Regions from separate parts of the Bradyrhizobium sp. USDA 4501 genome, predicted to be linked through region 2. Evidence: predicted binding sites of a transcription regulator. Region 2 holds the regulator's gene; each other region holds the start of a gene.
The links. The regulator LexA, encoded in region 2, represses DNA repair genes until DNA is damaged. The targets are predictions, from matches to a motif close to TGTTCNNNNTGTGTTCNG.

Region 1 (3,271 bases), 7.6 Mb from region 2:
TGCGTCTTTCCACAGCGGGCAGGCGCGGCAATCGGCGGCCTCCTCGCGCAAGGCCGCGATGATGTCGTGAGCTTGCCTGCCTTGAACTTGCTTGCCTTGAACTTGCTTGCGGGGCATCGGCGTATCCTGCCGCTTCTGCGGCTCGGCCGCCTTGCGTGCGATGAAGGGGCCGCTGGTCATGCGCATTGCGTCTTCGATCAGAGGCTTAATGATCGAGTCCTCGGGCAGGTTCCTCCAATAGGCTTGCGGCATCTCCATCACTTTCAGCCGTGCGGGATTGAAGCGGCCGTTGTCGTGACGCCGCCAGGCCTCCTCGAGCCGGTCCTCGGTCGGCACTTCGGATTTGGCGACGCCCGGCGTGATCGAGATCGCGTGCCCGTCCCAATGTGCGCAGACGTCGGGGGTCAGGATCGACCACGGCATGTCGGCGAAGCGGCCGGCGAAGAACGGCGCGGCAAGCTCGACGATGTGATGCTCCGGCTCGAACCAGGCGACGTAATGAGCCGTCCGCTCGCGGCCGATCTCGCGGAAGCGCAGATGCGCATGCATCCTGTCGATATCGACATAGATCGCGCGCGCCATCGCGTGGACCTCGGCGATATCGGGATCATCGGTCGCACTGAGCAGATCGTGACGGCTGCGCAGCCGCCACAGCAGGCGATAGAGCAGGGCAAAGCGTTCGTCACTGCGATGCAGGATCGCGGCCTTTGCGAGCTCGACGAATTTGGCCGACACATTGAACCGCGCCTGCGGCGTATCCGGCAATTCATTCACGCAGGATGCCGACGACAATTCGTCGTCGCTGCGTACGGTCCATGTGATCTCCGCGGGCTTCACATCGTTCAGCGCCAATCGCCGCGCGGCCTTGCGCCAGCCCTCGAAATCGGTGTCGTTGTCGAGCACGATGATGCGCATGCGATTGCTCCGTTTCCGTCACGCCGTCATTTTCGGGGCCTGCGTGCCTGACTTGCGGAAGATGAGGGCCTGTCCGGTTCGGCGGCTGCTGAATCCCATTGATTCCACTCATTAATCGATGATCTCACCAATCCGATTGACTCCGCGGGCCCTGTTAGCTTTATATTAGAACATATCATGAACAAATGAGCCAGTCCCTGGTTCTCTGTTCAGACCAGTGACGGCCTCAAATTTTGGTTGGAAGGAGCGGCGCATATGCCGGAGCGCGATCAGCAAAAGTGGTCGCCGGTTTTGCGTCCGATCGCGCTCCTCTTTTTTAAGAAAGGCGCATGATCTTGTCGCCAAACCGCTCACACTTTGGCGGATCATGCGCCGCCGCACGCATAGGTACGCTTGCGTCTCTGCGCGGCAGCATCGCGCGTATCGAGGCGTCATCGGATGCGGCGATGCCGAACCGCGTCGCGCTCGGCCATGCCGGCGCGGATGCGATGCTGCGCGGCGGGCTTGCGCCGGCGGCATTGCACGAGGTGTTCGCGGCCGGCCATCAAGGCGGCGCGGCGACCGGCTTCATTGCGGGGCTCGCCGGACGGCTGTCGGCACGCAAGCCGCTGGTCTGGGTGCGGCAGGATTTTTCCGATCGCGAAAACGGCGCGCTATCGATGCGCGGGCTTGCCGAGCTCGGCCTCGATCCGCGCCTCTTGGTCACGGTGCGCGCTGCCGATGTCGATAGCGGCCTGCGCGCCGCGGCCGACGCGCTCGCCTGCGATGCGCTCGGCGCGGTCGTGCTCGAGGTCTGGGGCCAGGCGCGCCAGCTCGATCTCGTCGCCAGCCGCAAATTGACCCTGGCCGCGCAGGCCTCCGGCGTCACCGCGCTGGTGCTGCGGATCGCGGCAACCCCGATCCCCTCGACCGCGGAGACGCGCTGGATCGTGCGCGCGGCGCATTCGCCGCCGGGCAATGCCGCGAGCGTGTGGGGCGCGCCGCGCTTCGAGGCCGAACTCGTGCGCAATCGTCATGGCCCTGTCGGGCGATGGATCATGGAATGGAAATGTGATGAGTGCCAATTCAGTGAACCGTCGGCGTATCCTCAGCCTGTGGCTGCCACGCCTGCCCATCGACCGCATCAAGCGCAAGCTCGCGCAGGACATCGCCTCGCAAGCTGATGCACGGGAGGTGGCAGGGCTCCCTCTCCCGCAAGCGGGAGAGGCGAAGAAAGCAGAACTCCCCAGCGTCGTCGTCGCAAAAGACCACAACGCCATCCTGCTGCACGCGATCGACGAGGCCGCGGTGCGCGCCGGGCTGTCGATCGGGCTGCCGCTCGCCAATGCGCGGGCGATCTGTCCGGAGCTCACGGTCTATGATGCCGATCCCGCCGCCGATCTGAAGACGCTGAACGACATCGCCGGCTGGTGCGACCGCTTCACGCCGCTGGTCGCGCTCGATCTGCCTTACGGTCTGTTTCTCGACATCACCGGCTGCGCGCATCTGTTCGGCGGCGAGCGAGCGCTGCTGCAGACCGTGACGGGGGCGCTGAGCCGGCGCGGCTTTGCCGTCAGCGCGGCCATTGCCGGCACCTCGATCGCGGCGCGTACGCTGACGCGCACCGCCTCGGGCAAGATTGTCCCCGATAGCGAGGAAGCGGCGGCGGTCGGCCCGCTGCCGGTGTCGGCGCTCGGTGCCGATGCCGCTGTCACCACCGGCCTGCGCCGCGCCGGCTTGAAGACCATCGGCGATGTCGCCTCGCGCGCGCCGCATGAAATCTCGGCGCGGTTCGGTGCGGCCTTCACCACCTTGCTCAGCCACGCGCTCGGGCAGGGCGATGCCCCGATCAGCCCGCGCAAGCCGCTGCCCGATTACATCGTCGAGAAGCGTTTCCCCGAGCCGATCGCGACCGACACCGTGATCGCGCTGACGCTCTCAAGCCTTGCCAAGATGCTGGTTGCGGCGATGGACAAGCAGGGCAAAGGTGCGCGGCAGCTGGAAGCGAGCTTCTTCCGCACTGACGGTGCGGTGCGCGCGATCATGGTCGAGACCGGGCGTCCGGTGACGCGGCCCGAGATGATCGATCGCCTATTCCGCGAGCGGCTCGATGCGCTGAATGATCCGCTCGATCCCGGCTTCGGCTTCGATCTCATTCGCCTCGCCGCAGGGCGTACCGAGATCGTGGTACAGCAGCAGCGCGATCTCGACGCCACCATACACGACAATGACGAGCTCTCGGCGCTGATCGACCGCATCGCCGCCCGCATCGGCGGAAAACGCGTCGTCGTGCATCTGCCGCTGGAGAGCCACATCCCCGAACGATCGGCGCTCGCGCTGCCGGCGCAGCATCATCTGGCCGCGGCCAGCGCCGCCG
Region 2 (3,271 bases):
CTGGCGACCGGCGACGAGCTGGTGATGCCGGGCTCGCAGCCCGGCCCCGGCCAGATCGTCTATTCCAACGGCTACGCGCTGCGGGCGCTGGCGCGCGCCGAGGGCGCCGAGACCGTCGACCTCGGCGTTGCCGCCGACACGGTGGAGGCGACCACGGCGGGCATCCGCCGGGCGCGCGAGGCCGGTGCCGATGTCCTGATCACGACAGGCGGCGCCTCGGTCGGCGACCACGATCTCGTCAAGCGGTCGCTGGAAGCCGAGGGCGTCGACATGACGTTCTGGCGGATTGCGATGCGGCCCGGCAAGCCGATGATGCATGGCCGGCTCGGCGCGATGAGGGTGATCGGCCTGCCCGGCAATCCGGTGTCGTCCTATGTCTGCGCCTTCCTGTTCCTGGTGCCGTTGATTCGGGCGCTGAGCGGCCGGAAAGTGATTCATCATCGCCGCACGAGCGCCCTGCTCGGCCGCGACCTCGCCGCCAACGACCAGCGCGAGGACTATCTGCGTGCACGGCTCGAAGCGCGCGAGGACGGCACGTTGATCGCAACGCCGGTGACGCAGCAGGACTCGTCGTTGCTCGGGAATCTCGCTGCGGCACGGGCACTTCTCGTGCGCCCGCCGTTCGCGGCGGCGGCCGTCGAAGGCAGCGAATGCGAGATCCTGACACTGCCCGAATAGGGTTTTCGCGCCCCGCCGATTGTGCGTTGCCCGACACGTTCACCGGAAATTAAGTGGTTGCGGAACACATATCGAACATATAGTGTCCGTTCATGATTTGTTTCGAGTGCTGGTGTCTACATTCGGGAAGCTGCATGGAAGCAGGTGCATCGAGCACATGCTCCTGAGGTCAGGCCCGGCCTGCAGGCCCCACCAGAAGAGTCTCGGAATCGAACGACGCTATCAACCGGGGGAATACTCGAGATGCTCACGCGCAAACAGTACGAACTACTGCGTTTCATCAATGAACGTCTGAAAGAGGCCGGCGTACCGCCCTCCTTCGACGAGATGAAGGATGCGCTCGACCTGCGCTCGAAGTCCGGTATCCACCGCCTGATCACTGCGCTGGAGGAGCGCGGCTTCATCCGCCGTCTGCCGAACCGCGCCCGCGCCATCGAGGTCATCAAGCTGCCCGAACTCTCGGCCGGCGGCGGCAACGGTCGCCGCGGCTTCACGCCCAGCGTCATCGAAGGCACCCTCGGCCGGCGCGCCAGCACGCCGCCGATTGCCGAGGACGACGGCAACCGTCCGGTCGCGGTCCCCGTGATGGGCCGGATCGCCGCCGGTACGCCGATCGAGGCGCTGCAGACCCGCAGCCACACCATCAGCGTGCCGCCCGACATGCTCGGCGCCGGCGAGCACTACGCGCTCGAGGTACGCGGCGACTCGATGGTCGATGCCGGCATCCTCGACGGCGACATGGCGCTGATCCAGCGCAACGACGTCGCCAATACCGGCGACATCGTGGTGGCGCTGATCGACGAGGAGGAAGCGACCCTGAAGCGCTTCCGCCGCCGCGGCGCATCGATCGCGCTCGAGCCGGCCAACACCGCCTATGAAGTGCGCATCCTGCCGCCGAACCGGGTCCGCATCCAGGGCAAGCTGATCGGCCTTTATCGCAAATACTGAATTGCAAATACTTGCGGCGGCCGGGAACGAGCAACACGTCGGATCGTTCCTTGCATGATAGTGTAGCGTACGGCCTGCCCGATGCGCTCCGATACCTCTCGCGCAGCGTCGCGTGTTTGTGATCGGAGCGATCTCGGACCAGTCGTACAATCGCCCAGAAACGAGCAGACGCTCGTTCGCTATCGTCCACTCTGGTAGAGGCCCTAATGCCTCAAGGAGAGGCAGGGGTCGCTACCTCGAAATGAGGAGCCATCCGATGTGTGACTATAGTCTGCACGCCGTGGCATCGCGCCCCGCCATTGTCGGAGAGACGCTGATCACGACGACGTTCCGCGGCACGTCGACCCGCGGCTTTGCTTCGGAGAATGACCCCACTGTCGCGGTCTGCATGCTGCCGGGCACCGAGCTCGCTTTCGCCGAGAACGTTCGCTACGACAGCCGCTGGATCTGGACCAAGACGCTGAACTATCGCGTCGGCGTATTCAACGAAGTCGAGCCCGACGTGCCCGATCGGCATCATGATGCGGTCGAATTCCCCGACGGCAGCCATGTGCTGGTGACCCAGCTGGTCGAGGGACAGCGCGTCAGCGTGCTGCAATTGCCGGCGCTGCATCCGCCGGTCGAGCAGAAGCCGAAGGTTGTGGAGCGGCGGCCTTCCGCATTCGCAACGCTGTTTTTGGGTTGAGCGCATCGTCGCCGTGGAATGAGCTGTTCGGCGGCGGATGACCTAAGCAATTTCGGGCGACCCCGGACTCCCGCTTCCGGGGCGCAGAAGGAGATTTGCGTCGGCCGGCACCTTGGCGCATCATCGGGTACGGAGGACGTGCGCGGTGGTCGATAAGGTCACATGGCAAAAGGCTGGACGCGTCACGGAACCGGGCCGCTACATGTTCCGGTTCGGTTGGCTGACGGTAACGGCCGACGACCTGAAAGTCTGGGAGCAATTTCCCGAGGCTTCCTTCACTCTCGTCAAGAAGCCCGACGCCGGCCCCGACTCCGACGAATACCATCTCGGCCTGTTCGAGCTGCCGAGCGCGCCCTTGCCGGACCACGGCTAATCATCGCCCTGCAGATCGGTCTCGGCCGGCGTCGCATCCACCGCAGGCCGCGGCGCGGGGGCGCGTAGCGTCGTCTCGCTCTCGCCGTCGCCGGGAACCGCCGGCGACCACGGCCGGTCGATCCCGCCGGGCTTGACCGCATCGACGACGTAGCCGTCCCTGCTCCGTCGCAGCACCAGCGCGCCGTGGCGGCGCAGCCGCTCGGCATCGATCACCGATGCCGCGCAGCCCTGCGGCGCCGGCCGCGCCGTCACGATCAGGCCTGCGCGCTCGCAGTCGTCCACTAGGGCCTCCGGCCGGGTCGCCGGCGCGACGAAGGCGCCGCCGGGTCCCTGGGTCACGCAGCCGCTGGCATCGCAGGAGACGCCCTCGCCGAGCGACGCATCGGTGGCGGTGCGCGCGTCGGCGTCCGCCGCCAGCCACTCCTTGACCAAAAATGCATCCTTGGCGCTGTGCATTAGATGCAGCCGTCCATCACCGCCACGCACCGCGACATTGCGGCCGTCGCCCGAGATCAGCACGTCCGGCTGCGGCACCCTGAGCGCCCAGACCGAGGCCACCAGCAGCAGCACCGCACCTGACCAGCG
Region 3 (3,271 bases), 6.1 Mb from region 2:
AAAGGCTTCGCCTTTGCGCGGAGATGACGGGGAGGGATCGGATGGATTTCACATCGCCTCAGCGCAAGATTGCTTTGCAATTTTGTCGCGAGCTACTCGAAGTGATGGTGGTGCAAGCTGCGCAGCCTCTCAGCATGCGAGGCGATGCATTCGGGCGCCCGGCAACAGCCGGATGCGCTGCGCGCTACTTCTGCTTGGGCATGAGGCCCTTCAGCTTTTCCATGTCCTTGACGTTCATCTTCATGCCGCCGGGCATGATGATGTCGCCGGCCTTCTGGTCGCTCTTGCAGGCGCCGAGCCATTTCGCCTCGATGGTCATCGTGGTGTCGCGCGAGCCGGCCGCGCCGCCCTCGGCATGCGAGGTGCTCTTCACCGTGTAGGCGGAATTGAAATCGCCGACGATCTCGGCATGGCTCTGCATCGTCATGCCGGCGACGCTGCAGACGCTGTCGCTGACATAGCCGGTCGCGGTCTTCTTGATATCCTGCTTCGAGCAGACTTCCTTGGCCATCGGCGAGGCCGCCGCGCTCATCTCCTTGTCGGTGGTCTCGTCGGTGCAGTGCTGCATGGTGATTTCGGGCATCGGCCCGCCGGTGCGCACCATCTTCATCTCCCACAGACCGGCCTTGCGGATCGGCAGGTCGACGGCACTTGCGGCGCCAGCGGACAGGACAAGGCACACAGCCGAACCAAGCAAGGCAAGCTGTCGGGTCATGCGGTCGGCTCCCGGCTGAACGATCGAAAGATCCGGTGCGCGCTCAGTAGAGCGTGCGCAGCGGCCTCTGGGCTGCGCCATAGGGCACCCAGCGACAGGCGAAAGAGATGTAGCCGCCCGGATAGTTCTGCATCGCAAGGAACTTAACCACCTTGCCGTAGGAGGCGCAGTGATCGACTGCGAGTTGCCGGGCGTCGCTCTGGGTCGCCAGCGTATAGGCGATGATACCGCCGGTATCATTGCCCTTGAACGGCGGTACCGGCTGCATCCAATCCGCCCGCGCCGGCACAACGGCCAGCATCCCGCAAACGGCAACCAGGCACGCGGCCAATTTCCTTCGCATCGCAGACTCCATTTCGCTTCGAGCCAACATAGAGTGCGCCGGCGACCGTGAAAAGAACGAGCCGGCTCCCCAAAGTGGACTTCTCCGCAGGTGTTGCCGCCCTGCACTTGACCTTGCCGGGGCTTCGCGGCACCGTCCGCGGCATCGGATAATCGGGTGGATTCCCATGCGCAACCTGTTCAACTCCCGCAATAAACTCGGCCGCAAGCTCGGCCTCGGCGCCGCACTCGTGGTCGGCCTGCTGGCTTTCGGGGGTACGGCCCAGGCCGCCAATCCGCTCGAAATGAACTTCTGGCTGTCCGGCCCGCGCTATGACGGCAATGTGGCCTCATGCGAGAAGGCCCTGACGGTCATCAGCACGCAATTCCAGGAAAAGGAAGCCACCTTCTGGAATTCGCCGCTCGTGATCACCGGCTTCAACGGGATTCACGAAACCGCCTTCCGCCCCTGGCAGTCCGACAATATCCCGCGCCGTTATTGCACGGGCGAGGCGATGCTGAGCGACGGCAAAGTGCGCAAGGTGCACTATTCGATCATCGAGGACGGCGGCTTTGCCAGCATCAATCAGGGCGTCGAATGGTGCGTCGCGGGGCTCGACCGCAACTGGACCTATAACCCGTCCTGCAAGGCCGCGCGGCCCTGATCTCCGACCAGATTGCTAAAGCAGGAGCCGCCGCCATTTGGACGGCGGCTTTTTGTTCTTGAAATGTTCTCGCGACCTGCTAGGCTCTGGGCGGTCGAGTGAGGGAGCGTTTTGATGCCTCGGTTGGACACGATTTCCCGATTTTTGATTTCGGTTGCCATTATTCTGTGCGGTGCGGTCGGGGCGTCGGCCCAGGATCGCCGCCAGAATGCGCCCGGTGAGTTCGATTTCTATGTGCTGTCGCTGTCGTGGTCGCCCTCGTTCTGCGAGGCGGCGAGCGAGCGCGGCAACAACGGCCGCGGCACGCAGGCGCAATGCGGCGGACGGCCCTATTCCTTCGTGGTGCACGGCCTGTGGCCGCGATATGAGCGGGGCTTTCCGGAATACTGCCAGCGGCCTTCGCCGCGACTCGCCCGCAGCATCATGAGCTCGATGCTCGACCTGATGCCGGCGCCCGGGCTGATCTACAACGAGTGGGACAAGCACGGCACCTGCTCCGGTCTCGGCGAGCGCGCCTATTTCGAAGCCATCCGCAAGGCCCGCGCCACGGTGAAGATCCCCGAGGAATTCCTGCAATTGTCGGAGCCGAAGACGGTCGCGCCCGACGAGCTGGAGACGGCATTCATCAAGGTCAATCCGGGCCTCAGCAACTCCGCGATCTCGGTGACCTGCGACAGCAAGCGGCTCAGCGAGGTGCGGATCTGCCTCAGCAAGGATCTGCAATTCCGCTCCTGCGAGGAAATCGACCGCCGCGCCTGCCGCCGCGATCAGGTGCTGATGCCGCCGGTTCGCGGCGGCTGAAACTCTGGGTCATGGCCGGCAGACCCGCGCTGCGCGTTGTCGCGCCGCATGTCCCGGCCACCTGCGCCATCGCGAAACAAGCAAGATAAGGCGCAGATGCCCGGGAGCCGGCTACGCCAAGGCTTCGCCGAGCTCGGACGTTACCCCCGCCGAAGCTTTAGCGAAGGCCGGGACAAGCCCGGGCATGACGAGTACAACATGCGCACCCTTTGGGAGCGCAGCACGATCATCACATGAACTACCGTCACGCCTTTCATGCCGGCAGCTTTGCCGACGTCATCAAGCACATCGTGCTGGTGCGCATGCTCACCTATCTGCAGGACAAGCCGGCGCCGTTCCGCGTCATCGACACCCATGCCGGCGCCGGTCTCTATGATTTGACGTCGAGCGAAGCGCAGCGCGGCGGCGAATGGCTCACCGGCATCGCGCGGCTGATGCAGGCGCGGCTCTCCGACCAGGCATTGCCGCTGATCGCGCCCTATCTCGACATCGTCAGAGCATTCAATCCGAAAGGCGAGCTGAAAGCCTATCCTGGTTCGCCGTTGATCGCGCGGGCGCTGCTGCGTCCGCAAGATCGCCTCACCGCCTGCGAGATCGAACCGACGGCGCGCAAACAACTGATCGACGCGCTGCGACGCGACGCGCAAGCGCGCGTCGTCGATCTCGACGGCTGGATGGCGCTGCCCGCATTCGTGCCGCCGAACGAACGGCGCGGCCTGGTGCTGATCGATCCGCCGTTCGAAGCGAAGGACGAGTTCGAGCGGCTGGC

Region 1: ACVWZM_RS04770 (ImuA family protein) is a predicted target of LexA. The motif match lies at 1,082-1,099, and genes of this name have one in related genera.
Region 3: ACVWZM_RS10925 (ribonuclease T2 family protein) is a predicted target of LexA. The motif match lies at 1,755-1,772, and genes of this name have one in related genera.

Annotation. Positions count from the first base shown of each region.
Region 1 is NZ_JBSSEX010000001.1:987,201-990,471, reverse strand. It holds gene ACVWZM_RS04775 (UdgX family uracil-DNA binding protein) at 1-915, opposite strand, end outside; gene ACVWZM_RS04770 (ImuA family protein) at 1,245-2,078, shown strand; gene ACVWZM_RS04765 (Y-family DNA polymerase) at 1,969-3,271, shown strand, end outside.
Region 2 is NZ_JBSSEX010000001.1:8,560,157-8,563,427, reverse strand. It holds gene ACVWZM_RS39920 (molybdopterin molybdotransferase MoeA) at 1-678, shown strand, start outside; gene lexA (transcriptional repressor LexA) at 922-1,626, shown strand; gene ACVWZM_RS39910 (hypothetical protein) at 1,883-2,311, shown strand; gene ACVWZM_RS39905 (hypothetical protein) at 2,457-2,684, shown strand; partial or broken gene ACVWZM_RS39900 (ComEC/Rec2 family competence protein) at 2,681-3,271, opposite strand, start outside.
Region 3 is NZ_JBSSEX010000001.1:2,435,261-2,438,531, forward strand. It holds gene ACVWZM_RS10910 (DUF3617 domain-containing protein) at 185-715, opposite strand; gene ACVWZM_RS10915 (hypothetical protein) at 759-1,058, opposite strand; gene ACVWZM_RS10920 (hypothetical protein) at 1,225-1,701, shown strand; gene ACVWZM_RS10925 (ribonuclease T2 family protein) at 1,816-2,502, shown strand; gene ACVWZM_RS10930 (23S rRNA (adenine(2030)-N(6))-methyltransferase RlmJ) at 2,736-3,271, shown strand, end outside.